Regions from separate parts of the Nitrincola sp. genome, predicted to be linked through region 3. Evidence: predicted binding sites of a transcription regulator. Region 3 holds the regulator's gene; each other region holds the start of a gene.
What was found. Region 3 encodes LexA, which represses DNA repair genes until DNA is damaged. Its sites were predicted from a motif close to TACTGTNTANNTANACAGTA; they were not measured.
Positions count from the first base shown of each region.

Region 1: a site for LexA is predicted at 1,956-1,975, ahead of recN (DNA repair protein RecN). Genes of this name have one in related genera too.
Region 2: a site for LexA is predicted at 2,128-2,147, ahead of umuD (translesion error-prone DNA polymerase V autoproteolytic subunit). Genes of this name have one in related genera too.

Region 1 covers NZ_JBLXDN010000009.1:133,833-138,122, reverse strand. The annotation lists gene fur (ferric iron uptake transcriptional regulator) at 1-240, shown strand, start outside; gene recN (DNA repair protein RecN) at 282-1,946, opposite strand; gene grpE (nucleotide exchange factor GrpE) at 2,107-2,730, shown strand; gene dnaK (molecular chaperone DnaK) at 2,825-4,290, shown strand, end outside.
Region 2 covers NZ_JBLXDN010000001.1:194,518-198,807, forward strand. The annotation lists gene ACN0R1_RS00880 (hypothetical protein) at 1-67, opposite strand, end outside; gene ACN0R1_RS00885 (class I SAM-dependent methyltransferase) at 71-895, opposite strand; gene ACN0R1_RS00890 (hypothetical protein) at 952-1,182, opposite strand; gene ACN0R1_RS00895 (hypothetical protein) at 1,179-1,946, opposite strand; gene umuD (translesion error-prone DNA polymerase V autoproteolytic subunit) at 2,164-2,610, shown strand; gene umuC (translesion error-prone DNA polymerase V subunit UmuC) at 2,616-3,896, shown strand; gene ACN0R1_RS00910 (efflux RND transporter permease subunit) at 3,916-4,290, opposite strand, start outside.
Region 3 covers NZ_JBLXDN010000003.1:93,701-97,990, reverse strand. The annotation lists gene dinG (ATP-dependent DNA helicase DinG) at 1-1,301, opposite strand, end outside; gene lexA (transcriptional repressor LexA) at 1,410-2,024, shown strand; gene ACN0R1_RS03915 (DUF6586 family protein) at 2,051-2,575, opposite strand; gene topA (type I DNA topoisomerase) at 2,629-4,290, opposite strand, start outside.

The DNA of each region.
Region 1 (4,290 bases), on a different contig from region 3:
TTAACGCAATTTGAATCGGCTGGTCTGGTTTCACGTCACCATTTTGAGGGCGGTCACTCAGTGTTCGAGTTAGCACGCGAAGATGACCATGATCATATGGTTTGTGTGAAAACTGGACGCGTATGCGAGTTTACTGACCCGCGCCTGAGTGAGTTGCTGGACGAAATTGCTGCAAAAAATGGCTTTGTTATCGCTGACCGCACCCTGTATCTGTACGGTCAGTTCAAAGATAACCTCTAAGTTTGTTGGCTTGCAGTCAACCGGTGAGTCCGGGGCTGCTGTTATCCTTCCAGCATTTCTCTGGCATGTGTCAGCGTAGCGTCGGTCACCTGAATACCACCCAGCATGCGGGCAATTTCCTGTAAGCGGGGTTCTGGTTCAAGTTGGGTGATTTGCGTACGTGTTTTCTGCTTCTGGTTGGCTTTGCTGACAAAAAGATGTTGATGGCCTTGAGAGGCCACTTGCGGCTGATGCGTAACACAGAGTATTTGTGTGCGCTCGCCCAGCTCTCGTAGTAAACGACCAACCACTTCAGCAATGGCGCCACCAATGCCTACATCCACTTCATCGAATACCAGCGTGGGTGTGCTGGATGTTTGTGCGGTAATAACCTGAATCGCCAGACTGATCCGTGAAAGCTCACCCCCTGAAGCTACCTTGGCCAAGGGGCGGGCTGTCTGCCCTGGATTGGCGGCTATCAAAAACTCCACCTCTTCCATGCCATTCGCATTCCATTTACTTTCCGGTAGTTGGTTTAGGCTGACGTTGAAGTGGGCGGCAGTCATACCCAGGCTGTGCAACTGAACATCAACCGCTTTGCTGAGCTTGCCGGACTGTTGCGTACGCGATTTGCTTAAACGCGTCGCCAGTTCAATATAGGTTGCTCTGGCTGTCTCAGCATCCTGGTGAAGCTGGTCCAGGGCTTCGTCTGATCGGTGCAGGCTGTCCATTTCCGTTTGTAATTCAGCTTGCAAGGCCGGTAATTGTTGCGGCTGAGTGCGGTGTTTGCGGGCAATGTCATAAATTGCCGTTAGGCGCTCTTCAACTGTTTGTAGGCGCTCCGGGCTGATTTCGATATGGTCCAGATAGTGACGCAGCTCATGGCTGGCTTCTTCAATCAGAATCTGGGCATTGTTGAGCATCTCGCTGACTTGTGTGAGGGTGGGCGCGTTTACCGCCAGTTGCTGCAGCAGGTGTTGGCACTGGTTCAGCAGGTTGACGCAATTCTGTTCTTCACCCTCAGAGGTGATCTCAATTAACTGGTGCCCTGTTTGTAGCAGATGGCCGGCATTTTCCAGGGTTTTCTGTTCATTCTCCAACTCGGCCAGTTCGTCAGGCTGTAGATCCAGTTGCGCCAGTTCTTCCAGCTGGTAGCTGAGTAATTGTGTACGGGCGGTTTTCTCGGCACTGTCGTCAGTGAGTTGTCGCAGTGATTGATTAAGTTTCTGCCAACGGCTGTGTTGCTGACGAACCTGCTCTGCCAGAGTGGCTTGCTGGGCGTAGTCATCCAGCAGTACGCGATGGTACTCGCGGTGGAGTAGCCGCTGATGCTCATGCTGACCATGGATGTCGACTAATAGCTGACCCAGTTCACGCAACTGATTCAGTGGGGCGGGTTGGCCGTTAATGTAGCTGCGGCTGCGCCCCTCTCGGGTAATAATGCGGCGTATCTGGCACTCCTGATCCTGTTCCAGATCCTGTGCTTTGAGCCAGGCCTGGGCTTCAGGAATGGCTTGGAGATCAAAGCTGGCTGTAATTTCAGCCCGTTCCTCACCGTCTCTAACCGTATCGCTGTCGGCGCGATCGCCGAGTGTCAGGCCAAGCGCATCCAGCATGATCGATTTACCTGCGCCGGTTTCACCGCTGATAACGGTCATGCCGTCTTTCAGCTCCAGCTCCAGCAGGTCAACAAGGGCAAAATTTTTGATCAGTAGGTGTGTGAGCATAGTTGTCATACATGGTTATTTATACAGTAGTATGTATAAGGCATTTTTGCTCAGTCTGCAAGTGGTGTTGAAAAGATAGTTCATGCCGGTTGAATCCATTTTTTTTGACCCCATTAATCTGACAGTCTCAAGATATTGGAAATATGACAGGAGAGAGTGGATGGCTAATGATCAGCAGAAACCGTCGGATGAAGCGCTTGACGTCACTGTGGAGATTCAGACCGAAGGTGATGTGGCTCCTGACAGTGAGTCTGCCGAAGTGGTTGAGGACGTGGTGGTTGACGGTGGCCAGTCTCAACAGACTAGCGATGCGCAGCAGGGCGATTTAGCGCTGGCACGTGATGAAATTGAGCGTCTGAAGCAGGAAGTGCTGGATACCCAGTTGCGTGCACAGGCCGAAATACAGAATGTGCGCCGGCGTGCCGAGCAGGATGTGGAGAAGGCGCACAAGTTTGCGCTGGATAAGTTTGCCCAGGAGTTGTTGCCGGTAGTTGATAGCCTTGAACGCACCGTGGACGCCTGTCCTGTGGATGACGAAGCAACCAAGGCTTTACGTGAAGGCGCTGACATGACGCTGGATCTTTTTGTTAATAGTCTGGCCAAGTTCAATTTGATATCTGTCGATCCGACCGGTCAGGTCTTCGATCCAGCGTTGCATCAGGCTATGTCTATGGTTGATGCACCGGATGCGGAGCCCAACACAGTGGTGGCGGTGATGCAGAAGGGGTACACCCTCAATGGTCGACTGGTGCGTCCGGCCATGGTTATGGTTGCAAAAGCATAATATAGCTTGAAATAACCTTAGGCAGCCCCATATAGGTTTCATCGGTAAAATACAGAATTCACACCGCAGAGCGGTATAGATTACGGAGAGTAAAATGGGAAGAATTATTGGTATTGACCTGGGTACAACCAACTCTTGTGTAGCCATCCTGGATGGTGACAAGACCCGAGTCATTGAGAACGCCGAAGGCGATCGTACTACCCCGTCCATCATTGCATTTACCAATGATGGTGAAATTCTGGTGGGCCAGTCTGCCAAGCGTCAGGCGGTGACTAATCCGGATAACACCCTGTTTGCTATCAAGCGTCTGATCGGTCGTCGTTTTGAAGACGATGTAGTTCAGAAAGATATCAAAATGGTGCCTTACAAAATTGTCAAAGCGGACAATGGTGATGCCTGGGTTCAAGTGCGTGACAATAAAATGGCGCCACCACAGGTTTCAGCTGAAGTGCTGAAAAAAATGAAGAAAACCGCTGAAGATTACCTGGGCGAGCCAGTCACAGCGGCAGTTATTACTGTGCCTGCTTACTTCAACGACTCACAGCGTCAGGCTACTAAAGATGCCGGTAAGATTGCTGGTCTTGAAGTTAAACGTATTATCAACGAGCCAACAGCGGCTGCGCTGGCTTACGGTATGGATCAGTCCAAGGGTGATAAAACCATCGCGGTTTATGACCTGGGTGGTGGTACCTTCGACGTATCTATCATTGAAATTGCGGATGTTGATGGCGAACACCAGTTTGAAGTACTGGCGACTAACGGTGATACTTTCCTGGGTGGTGAGGATTTCGACCTGTCGATCATCAATTACCTGGCGGATCAGTTCAAGAAAGACTCAGGTATTGATCTGCACCATGATCCACTGGCACTGCAGCGCCTGAAAGAAGCGGCTGAAAAAGCCAAGGTTGAACTGTCTTCTTCACAGCAGACGGATGTTAACCTGCCGTACATCACCGCTGATGCTTCCGGTCCTAAGCACTTGAACGTCAAGCTGACTCGCGCCAAGCTGGAATCACTGGTTGAAGAGCTGGTTGAGCGCTCACTGGAGCCTTGTAAGATCGCTCTGAAAGATGCGGGTCTATCTACCTCTGAAGTAGATGAAGTGATTCTGGTCGGTGGTCAGACGCGTATGCCATTAGTGCAGAAACGTGTCACTGAGTTTTTCGGTAAAGAGCCACGTAAAGATGTTAACCCGGACGAAGCTGTAGCGATTGGTGCGGCAATTCAGGGTGCGGTACTTTCCGGTGACGTGAAAGACGTGCTGCTATTAGACGTGACCCCGCTGACACTGGGTATTGAGACCATGGGTGGTGTAGCTACGCCGCTGATTGATAAGAACACTACGATTCCAACCAAGAAATCACAGGTGTTCTCAACCGCCGATGACAATCAGACCGCTGTAACCATTCACGTGGTACAGGGTGAGCGTAAACAGGCGAATCAGAACAAGTCACTGGGACGTTTTGATCTGGCGGATATTCCACCGGCACCGCGTGGCGTACCTCAGGTTGAGGTTACCTTTGATATCGATGCCAACGGTATTCTGAATGTGTCTGCTAA
Region 2 (4,290 bases), on a different contig from region 3:
CCAGTATGTTTGCAACAGATGCAATGCCGCATCCTGTTGTTTCTTGCTGTATGACCGGTTTCAGCACCGTTTACTCCTTAATGTTTAGCACGCTGGGCGCTTCAGCAACCAGCGTATAGCACAGCGGTATCTGGGCCGTCTGATTTTCATAGATGGCATACTCCACTTCGCGATTCAGGTGGGGATGTTCCTGAAGACACTGCACCCCAAGCCCACTTTGCACACAGGCAGTAACTATCTCCCCCAGGGTGTGCACAAACCAATAACCGGTTTCCCCAGCGCCACCATCGCTGCCATCATAGGTGATAGCTTCTTCGATACGCACCGGCGTTTTATCAAAGTAGCTGTTCTCCACCACGAAGGGGTTAGCGCTGTCGGGATTGAACACCTCTAATATAGGATGAGTCTCGTAAATGACCAAAAGCGCACCTGGATTCATCAACCCACGCACAACCTGAAAGAAACGCGGAAGATCGGGCATCCAATTGAGTACACCAATGGTGATCAGCACCAGGTCGTAGCGGCCCAGATCATCAGGCAGAGCATAAATATCAGCTTCCACCAGACAGGGGCTAAGCCCAGATGCCGCAGCAAGCTGGGTGCCCTGCGTCAAAAATGCAGCCGACTGATCAAGGCCCAACAAGGGACGTGCACCAAACGAGGCCAAAGACAGCAGCTCCCGCGCGTTGTTGCAGCCTAGCTGAACTGCGCTACGACCCGCGATGCCCAGCTCAGTTAAGGTAGCGGACAGGCAATCATCCAACACATTAAAGTCAGGTTGACTCGCCGCAAGCAGCAACTCGTCCCACTCCTTGCCTTGACTATGTAGATGGGCAGACGCATCCCAAGCCGCCTTATTGGCTTGTGTGAAAGTACGGATGTGATCTGTTTTCATGGTTGATAACTCCATCAATAAGGTCTGCCACAACATAAAGTAGCATATCAGCAGTGCTAGTGACTGGCATCATTAGGGTTTCCTGATTTGCTTTTTTTAAAAGCCTTGCTCACTACACCCCAAGCTAAAAAACCTAATAGAACCACTGGAATGGCGGCATATATAGATGAAAAATAAAACCAAGAAACCAAAGCTGCCAATAGAATCACAGCCGCAGTGATTTGCCCTACAAACTCTTGCACAAAATAAGTTGTGCCGCTATACAGATATCTTAAAATTTTGTTCACTTGCACAGCCCTTTCAGATTAACGTTCTCTGGTCGGGAGCAGAACTCATTAATAGGAATAGGAGGTGGCGATAGATGTGTAAGAGAAAATGCATCAGAAGCAGACGTCGCCAGATTACTAAGCAACTCTGACTCTTCGCTTGACAGATTACTTCCATTAGCAGATATGTTTAGCTGTATTTCCTCTGGCTTACCCGTCAGTATTGACTGAATCACGGCTTGATAGGTTCTCTTCCCTTCTGCAATTGCTTTAATTGCTGCGCCGTAACTAGCTATAGTGAAGTTAGTTATCGAGCGGGCTCTTGTTCCACCAGGAGAAAGTCGAGTATTGCCAAACCTCCCTCCAGTACTGGCATAGTTTGTGAAAACACCACCCGAAAAGCGGCCTAGTATGTCAGCTTTTCTGTTATTAAAATTATACTTTACTATTGCCTCTAGTATTGGAGCTGACTCCCCTCTCGCCAACCCTGACAGTTCGTCTCTGACTGGGTGAGTGACCTGCCACAGCACACTAGCACGGGTTTGGGCAATAGACTTGTATTGGTTACCCCAAATGCCCATCTGCATCTGCAGTTGTATTACCCCAATCCACCAAGTTATTGGGTGATTATAAGCGCCTCTTAAGAACCTTGACCAAGACGCCTCATTACCTATCGCGAAGCTCATTAAAAAGTTATTCATCTCATGATTCTGAGATGACTGTATATGGCCTAAAACACGTTCAACATCACGTTTCTCAGCAATATTTAGATTTAAAGATGCCATAAGACCCTCCGTTGGTCACTATCTCTACAATTATCTAACCTAACAACGATTAGACGCTCTAACTTAATATGTAACAAATGTTTCAATATATAACCACAGAAAAAACCAAAAAACCAGATAAGCCCACACCCAATCCACGGCCTCACATTTACCACTTGCCTGCTCCGTATCCCTTGAGCGATATTGTATATATAAACAGTATTTTAATGAGGTGTGCATGAGCGCTGTGGTACTGATCGGTTGTTTCGCAGACACGGATCTGCTTAAGGCATCAGCGTTGCGTATTCCGTTATATCTGGAACGTGTATCAGCAGGCTTCCCGTCGCCGGCGCAGGATTACGTGGAGCAAACCCTGGATCTGAATCAGTTGTGTATCAGTCATCCAGCGGCGACGTTTTTTGTGCGGGTACAGGGGGATTCGATGCGTGATGCCGGGATCGCTCCCAATGATGTGCTAGTGGTGGATCGTTCACTGGAGGCCAGGCATGGCGATATTATTATCGCCAGTATCAACGGTGAAATGACGGTCAAGGAGCTGAACACCACGCCACATCTCTGCCTGATGCCACGCAATCCGGCCTATCCGGTGATGTTAATTACGGAGGCGTCTGATTTTGAGATCTTTGGCGTGGTTACCAATATCGTCCGACAGATGCGGCGTTGAGTCCTATGCCTGAACGCCCTGCTGTGTTTGCGCTGGTGGATTGTAATAATTTCTACGCCAGTTGCGAAAAGCTGTTCCGCCCCGACCTGAAACACCAACCGGTGGTGGTGCTGTCGAATAATGACGGCTGCGTGGTGGCACGTTCACGTGAAGCCAAGGCACTGGGAATCAAGATGGGGGTGCCTGCGTATCAGGTGCAGGATTTGATCCGACAGCATGATATCACCGCCTTCTCCAGCAACTATGCACTCTATGCCGATCTTTCAGCGCGAGTGATGAGTATTTTGGAGTCCCTGGCACCGCGAGTGGAGATTTATTCCATCGATGAAGCCTTTCTAGACCTGAGCGGCATTGATCACCTGCTATCACTAGAGGACTTTGGCAGGCAGCTGCGTAAAACTGTCTATCAATGCACCGGGATCAGCGTCTGTGTCGGCATGGCACCCACCAAAACCCTGGCAAAACTGGCCAATCATGCCGCCAAACACTATCCAGCGACAGGCGGAGTGGTAGATTTGACCTCACCTGGTCGGCAGCGAAAGCTGATGGCGTTACTACCCGTCGATGAAGTCTGGGGCATCGGTCGGCGATTATCCAGGCGCCTGCAGGCTGAGGGCATCCAAACGGTACTGGATCTGGCGAATGCGCCGCCCAAGCAGATTCGTCGCCATTATTCTGTAGTAGTTGAGCGCACCCTGCGTGAGCTGAACGGTGAATCTTGCCTGGATTTAGACAGTATTTCGCCGACCAAAAAGCAGATTCTCTGCAGCCGCTCATTTGGTGAGCGCATTACCGAGTTCAAACCCATGCGCGAAGCGATTAGCGAGTATACGGTTCGCGCAGCAGAAAAGCTGCGTCGAGAGCAACGCCGCGCGAAAGTGCTGACTCTGTTTCTGCGCACCAACCGCTTTAACCCATCCGAGCAGCAATACACTCCTTCACTTACCACGGAGTTGCACCTGCCCACCGATGACACCCGCGACCTGGTAGCCGCTGCCATGCGCCTGTTAAACAGCGCCTGGCGTGAAGGTTACCGTTATATGAAAGCTGGAGTGATGTTGTCAGATTTCTATGAGTCAGGCACCTTTCAGCCCAGCCTGTTTGAGGAATACCACAGCCATGCCAATGCCGAAGCATTGATGTCTGTGCTGGACACCATCAACCACAGCGGCAAAGGGCGGGTGTTTTTTGCGGTGCAGGGTACGAAAAAAAACTGGAAGATGAAACGCGAGTGCCTGTCACCTGCCTACACTACCTGCTGGAAAGATTTACCTTGGGTTAACTAAGGTACAAAATCCGCAACCCTCAAGTGTTGCGGATTCTAAACACCATGACATAAAACAAAGGCAACACCACCAGGGTTAATGCCGTTGCAAATAACAAACCGAACATGACCGTCACCGCCATGCTCTTGAAGAATGGATCAACCAGCAACGGAGCCACACCCAAAATCGTAGTCAATGCGCCAAGCACAACCGGACGTGCACGACTAATACAAGCCTCCACAACCGCTGTATAAGCTTGTTGCCCCTCTCGGATACGACTACCCGCTTCGTCTACCAGCACGATGGCATTCTTGACCATCATACCTATCAGGCTCAAAAATCCGAGTATCGCCATAAACTCAAAGGGAGTCCGAAATACCAGAAGACCGACCACCACACCAATCATAGCCAAGGG
Region 3 (4,290 bases):
ACACCTGGCTCATCGGGTCGGGCAAAGCTACCCGCCAGCCAATGCATTTGCTGCAAACGGTTGATCAGAAAACCCAACTGTGGATAGAAGGCTTCCGCCTGAGCGCGCTCAATATCCGCCAGGTTGCCTTCCAACCCCTCTTTCAGCAACGCTGCCAGCTGTTCCAACTGCATCAGGATACGCTGACTGCACTGGGCGGTTTCATTCGCTGGCGACAACCAGGACTCAGGCTGACGCCCTCCGGCAAAACGCACCCTCGGGGTACGGCCCCGATCATCCTGAAATTGCAGCGCTTCAGCCAGATCTTTCATGCCATTTAGTGCCAGCAGCAAGTCAGCGATAGGTTGATGCAGTTTGACTACCAGGTCATCCAGGTAGGCCGACGAACACTGCCCGGCAAACTGCTGCAGTTTTTTCTCCATTCCACCGATCAGACGTAGCGCGGTATTCAAGCGCAGACTGTAGGAAAAGTGACCGCCCGCTTTATCGGCAAGATGATGTCCTTCATCAAAAATATACAAAGATGATGAAGGCTCCGGCAAAATCGCTCCCCCGCCGAGAGAAAGGTCGGCCAGAACCAGGTCATGATTGGCGATGATCAGATCCGCATCGCCCATCTGTTCACGTGCACGGTAAAAGGGACAGACACTGAAGTTGATGCAGCGACGGTTGCTGCACTGCATATGGTCGCTGGTCAGATGCCCCCAGGTTTCATCGGAGGGCACCGCATCCAGTCGGTCACGATCACCATCCCATTTACCCTCGGCGTATTGTTGCATTAACCCTTTGACCGCATTCACCACACCCGGCTCAACAACCCGTGCCTGTTCATCTTCATAGAGCGCTATTTGTCCCTGCGACGCCTGATCATCCAGCAGTTGTTCGGCTTTATTCAGACAGAGGTAGCGCCCACGCCCTTTGGCCAGGCTGTAGCTAAAGCTCATTCCGGCATGGGTCTCCAACTCAGGTAGATCCTTGTCGGTGAGCTGCTCCTGCAGGGCGACGGTGGCGGTGGATACAATCAGTTTCAGACCCCGTTGCTTGGCAATGGGTAGCGCCGCCAGCAGATAAGCGATGGTTTTGCCGGTTCCTGTACCCGCCTCCACAGCCACAAGGTGGGACTCACCCAACCGCTTGCCTTTCTCATCCGCACGGATAGCCCCCAGCACCCGAGCAACAGCAGCAATCATCTGCTTTTGTGCCGGACGGGCTTTCAACCCACGGCTATCGAGAAAGCGACTATAGGCTGTTTGTATTTCTTTCTTAAGCGACGCTTCCAGCAAGCGGAGATCCTCTGTCATTTCAGCCATCTATTTTATCAAAAACTACATCAATCAGACACAACAGACTTGACGTAGCCACAATACTGTACAAAAATGCAGTTACTGTACACAAAAACAGGTTATAAAATGAAACTTACAGCGCGTCAATCACAAGTACTTGACTGCATTCGTCGTCATATTGAATCCACCGGCTATCCACCTACGCGCGCCGAAATCGCACGGGAGCTGGGTTTCAAATCGGCCAATGCGGCAGAAGAGCATCTTAAAGCTTTGCAGCGAAAAGGTGCGATAGAGATGATTCAGCATACCTCCCGAGGCATACGCCTGCCGGATGAACCGATCAATGATCCGGAAGAAACCGGTCTCCCTCTGGTTGGCTCTGTAGCAGCAGGTTCTCCGATTCTGGCGTTGGAACATATCGAAGAGCGCTGTAATATCGCCCCGGATTTTTTTCATCCTCCGGCAGATTATCTGCTGCGCGTGCGTGGCATGAGTATGAAGAATATCGGCATTATGGACGGTGATTTATTGGCGGTGCACCAGACCCAGGAAATACGCAATGGTCAGGTTGTGGTCGCCAGAATCGGTGATGAAGTCACTGTTAAGCGTTTTCAGCGTCAAGGCAGTAAAGTCAGCCTTATCGCTGAAAACGAAGAGTTCAGTCCGATTGAGCTGGACCTGACCCAAGACGAGCTAATCATCGAGGGCCTCGGTGTAGGTGTGATTCGCCAGCAGAGCTAAATAATAAAATCAGTATGCAGGAGTGCTCACCACTCTTGCATACCCTCTCTGAGCCTATCGACTAATTTGCGCATACTGTCCAACCAGGCTTGATATTCGCTATACACATCCTGATCTTCGGCATGATCCGGATTCACCTGCATCACATGAATTTCTGAAAGACTCGAAGACACTGTTGAGTTTTGCTGTCTGTCTACAGCTACCCAGCAGGCCGCATAGGCTCGAAGCAACTTATGTAACCAGCTGTCCTGACGTGATTCCAGCTCTTGTAACTGGTTCAACTCTGGCGACTCAAACCCGGCTTTTTCAAAGCCTAACGCCAAATCTGGCAAGCCAACAATACTCTCTGTTTCCACACTGTAACGCTCAGCTACCTCGCGCAACAGCGCGCTGTATGTAGACGCCAGATGAAACAATACCGATTCCTGATAGGACTCAATTAACGCATGTTTACTCCAGGCTGATGAATTCTGGGCATTTTTCAGCGCGTCCAGATGCAATCTGGCAAAATTCAGTTTCTGGTTAGTACGGGCCAGGTAGACTTCACTCATTTCAACCCCTCCAGGGCTTGCTCTGGGACTTTTGCTCTCAAACTATCGGTAAATCAGGATTTAGACACACGCTTTTTAGCTTGCTCGACTGTCCAGTTTCCTCGGTCGTAGAAAGCACGCCAACCGGTCGCCTTACCCTCTTTTTCAGTCATCACATACTGTTCTTTGGTTTTCCGGCTATAGCGTACAATGGTCGGATTACCTTCATCATCCTGAACGGGTGCGGTTAGCAAAAAGTGATACTTTGGATCTATTTCAGCTTTATGCGGTAACAGTTCACTGACCAGTGGCGCACGTGTTTCACGCTTTTTCGGGAACTGACTGGCTGCCAAAAACAAGCCGCTGGCACCATCTCTCAGTACGTAGGTATCATCCACCTTTTCACACTGTAGTTCCGGCATGGCCACCGGGTCCATTTTAGGCGGCGCCGCTTCACCACTACGCAAAAGCTTGCGGGTATTTTTACATTCTGAATTGGTGCAACCAAAAAACTTACCGAAGCGGCCAGTTTTCAGCTGCATATCAGAACCGCATTTATCACACTCAATGGTCGGGCCGTCATAGCCTTTGATCCTGAAGCTACCCTGCTCCACCTCAAAGCCAGCACAGTCCGGATTATTACCACAGATATGCAGCTTGCGTTTTTCATCCAGCAGGTAGGAGTCCATAGCTGTGCCGCAAAGTTTACAACGGTGCTTGTTACGCAGTATGCGTGATTCGGCCTCCTCATCGGCATCCGCACTGACTACCTCATCACCAGAAATCAGGTTGATGGTGCACTTGCAGCGCTCTTTGGGCGGCAGTGAATAGCCAGAACAACCCAGAAACACCCCCGTGCTACCGGTACGGATCATCATCTTGCGCCCGCAATCCGGGCAATCGATATCAGTCGGTGTAGGTGCATTGGGACGCATACCTTCTTCCGGATCCTGCGCCTGTTCCAAATCCTGTACAAAATCCTTATAGAACTTGTCAAGCAAGGCTTTCCAATCCAGATCACCACGGGCAACCTCATCCAGATATTCTTCCATGCGTGCGGTAAAGCTGTAATCCATCAGGTCAGAAAAGCTTTCACTCAGGCGCTCTGTCACTATATCGCCCATTTTACAGGCATAGAAACGCCGTCCTTGAACCTCGACATAACCGCGATCCTGAATGGTGGAAATAATCGCCGCATAGGTTGACGGCCGGCCGATGCCGCGCTTTTCCAACTCTTTGACCAGGCTGGCCTCGGTATAGCGTGGAGACGGACGGGTAAAGTGCTGCTTTGGTTCCAGTCCCTGCAGCGATAGCGTATCGCCCTCTTTCAGGTCCGGCAGAATCACGTCTTCATCATTCTTGCCACGCGCTGGCAATACCCGTGTATAACCGTCAAAACGCAGAATCCGCCCTTTCACGGCCAACTCAAAATCACTGGCACGCACGGTAATCCGGGTACTGGTATAGAGTGCTGGCGTCATCTGACAGGCCAGGAATTGCCGCCGAATCAGGTCATACAGGCGCTCAGCATCAGACTCCATACCACTAAGGGTATCGGCGGTTTGATTGACATCCGAGGGACGTATCGCCTCATGTGCTTCCTGTGCGCCCTCTTTGCTGCTGTAACGTATCGGCTGCTCCGGCAAGTAACGCTCACCAAACTGATCCAGAATATAGTCACGGCAGGTCGCAACAGCTTCCTCGCTCAAGTTGGTTGAGTCGGTACGCATGTAGGT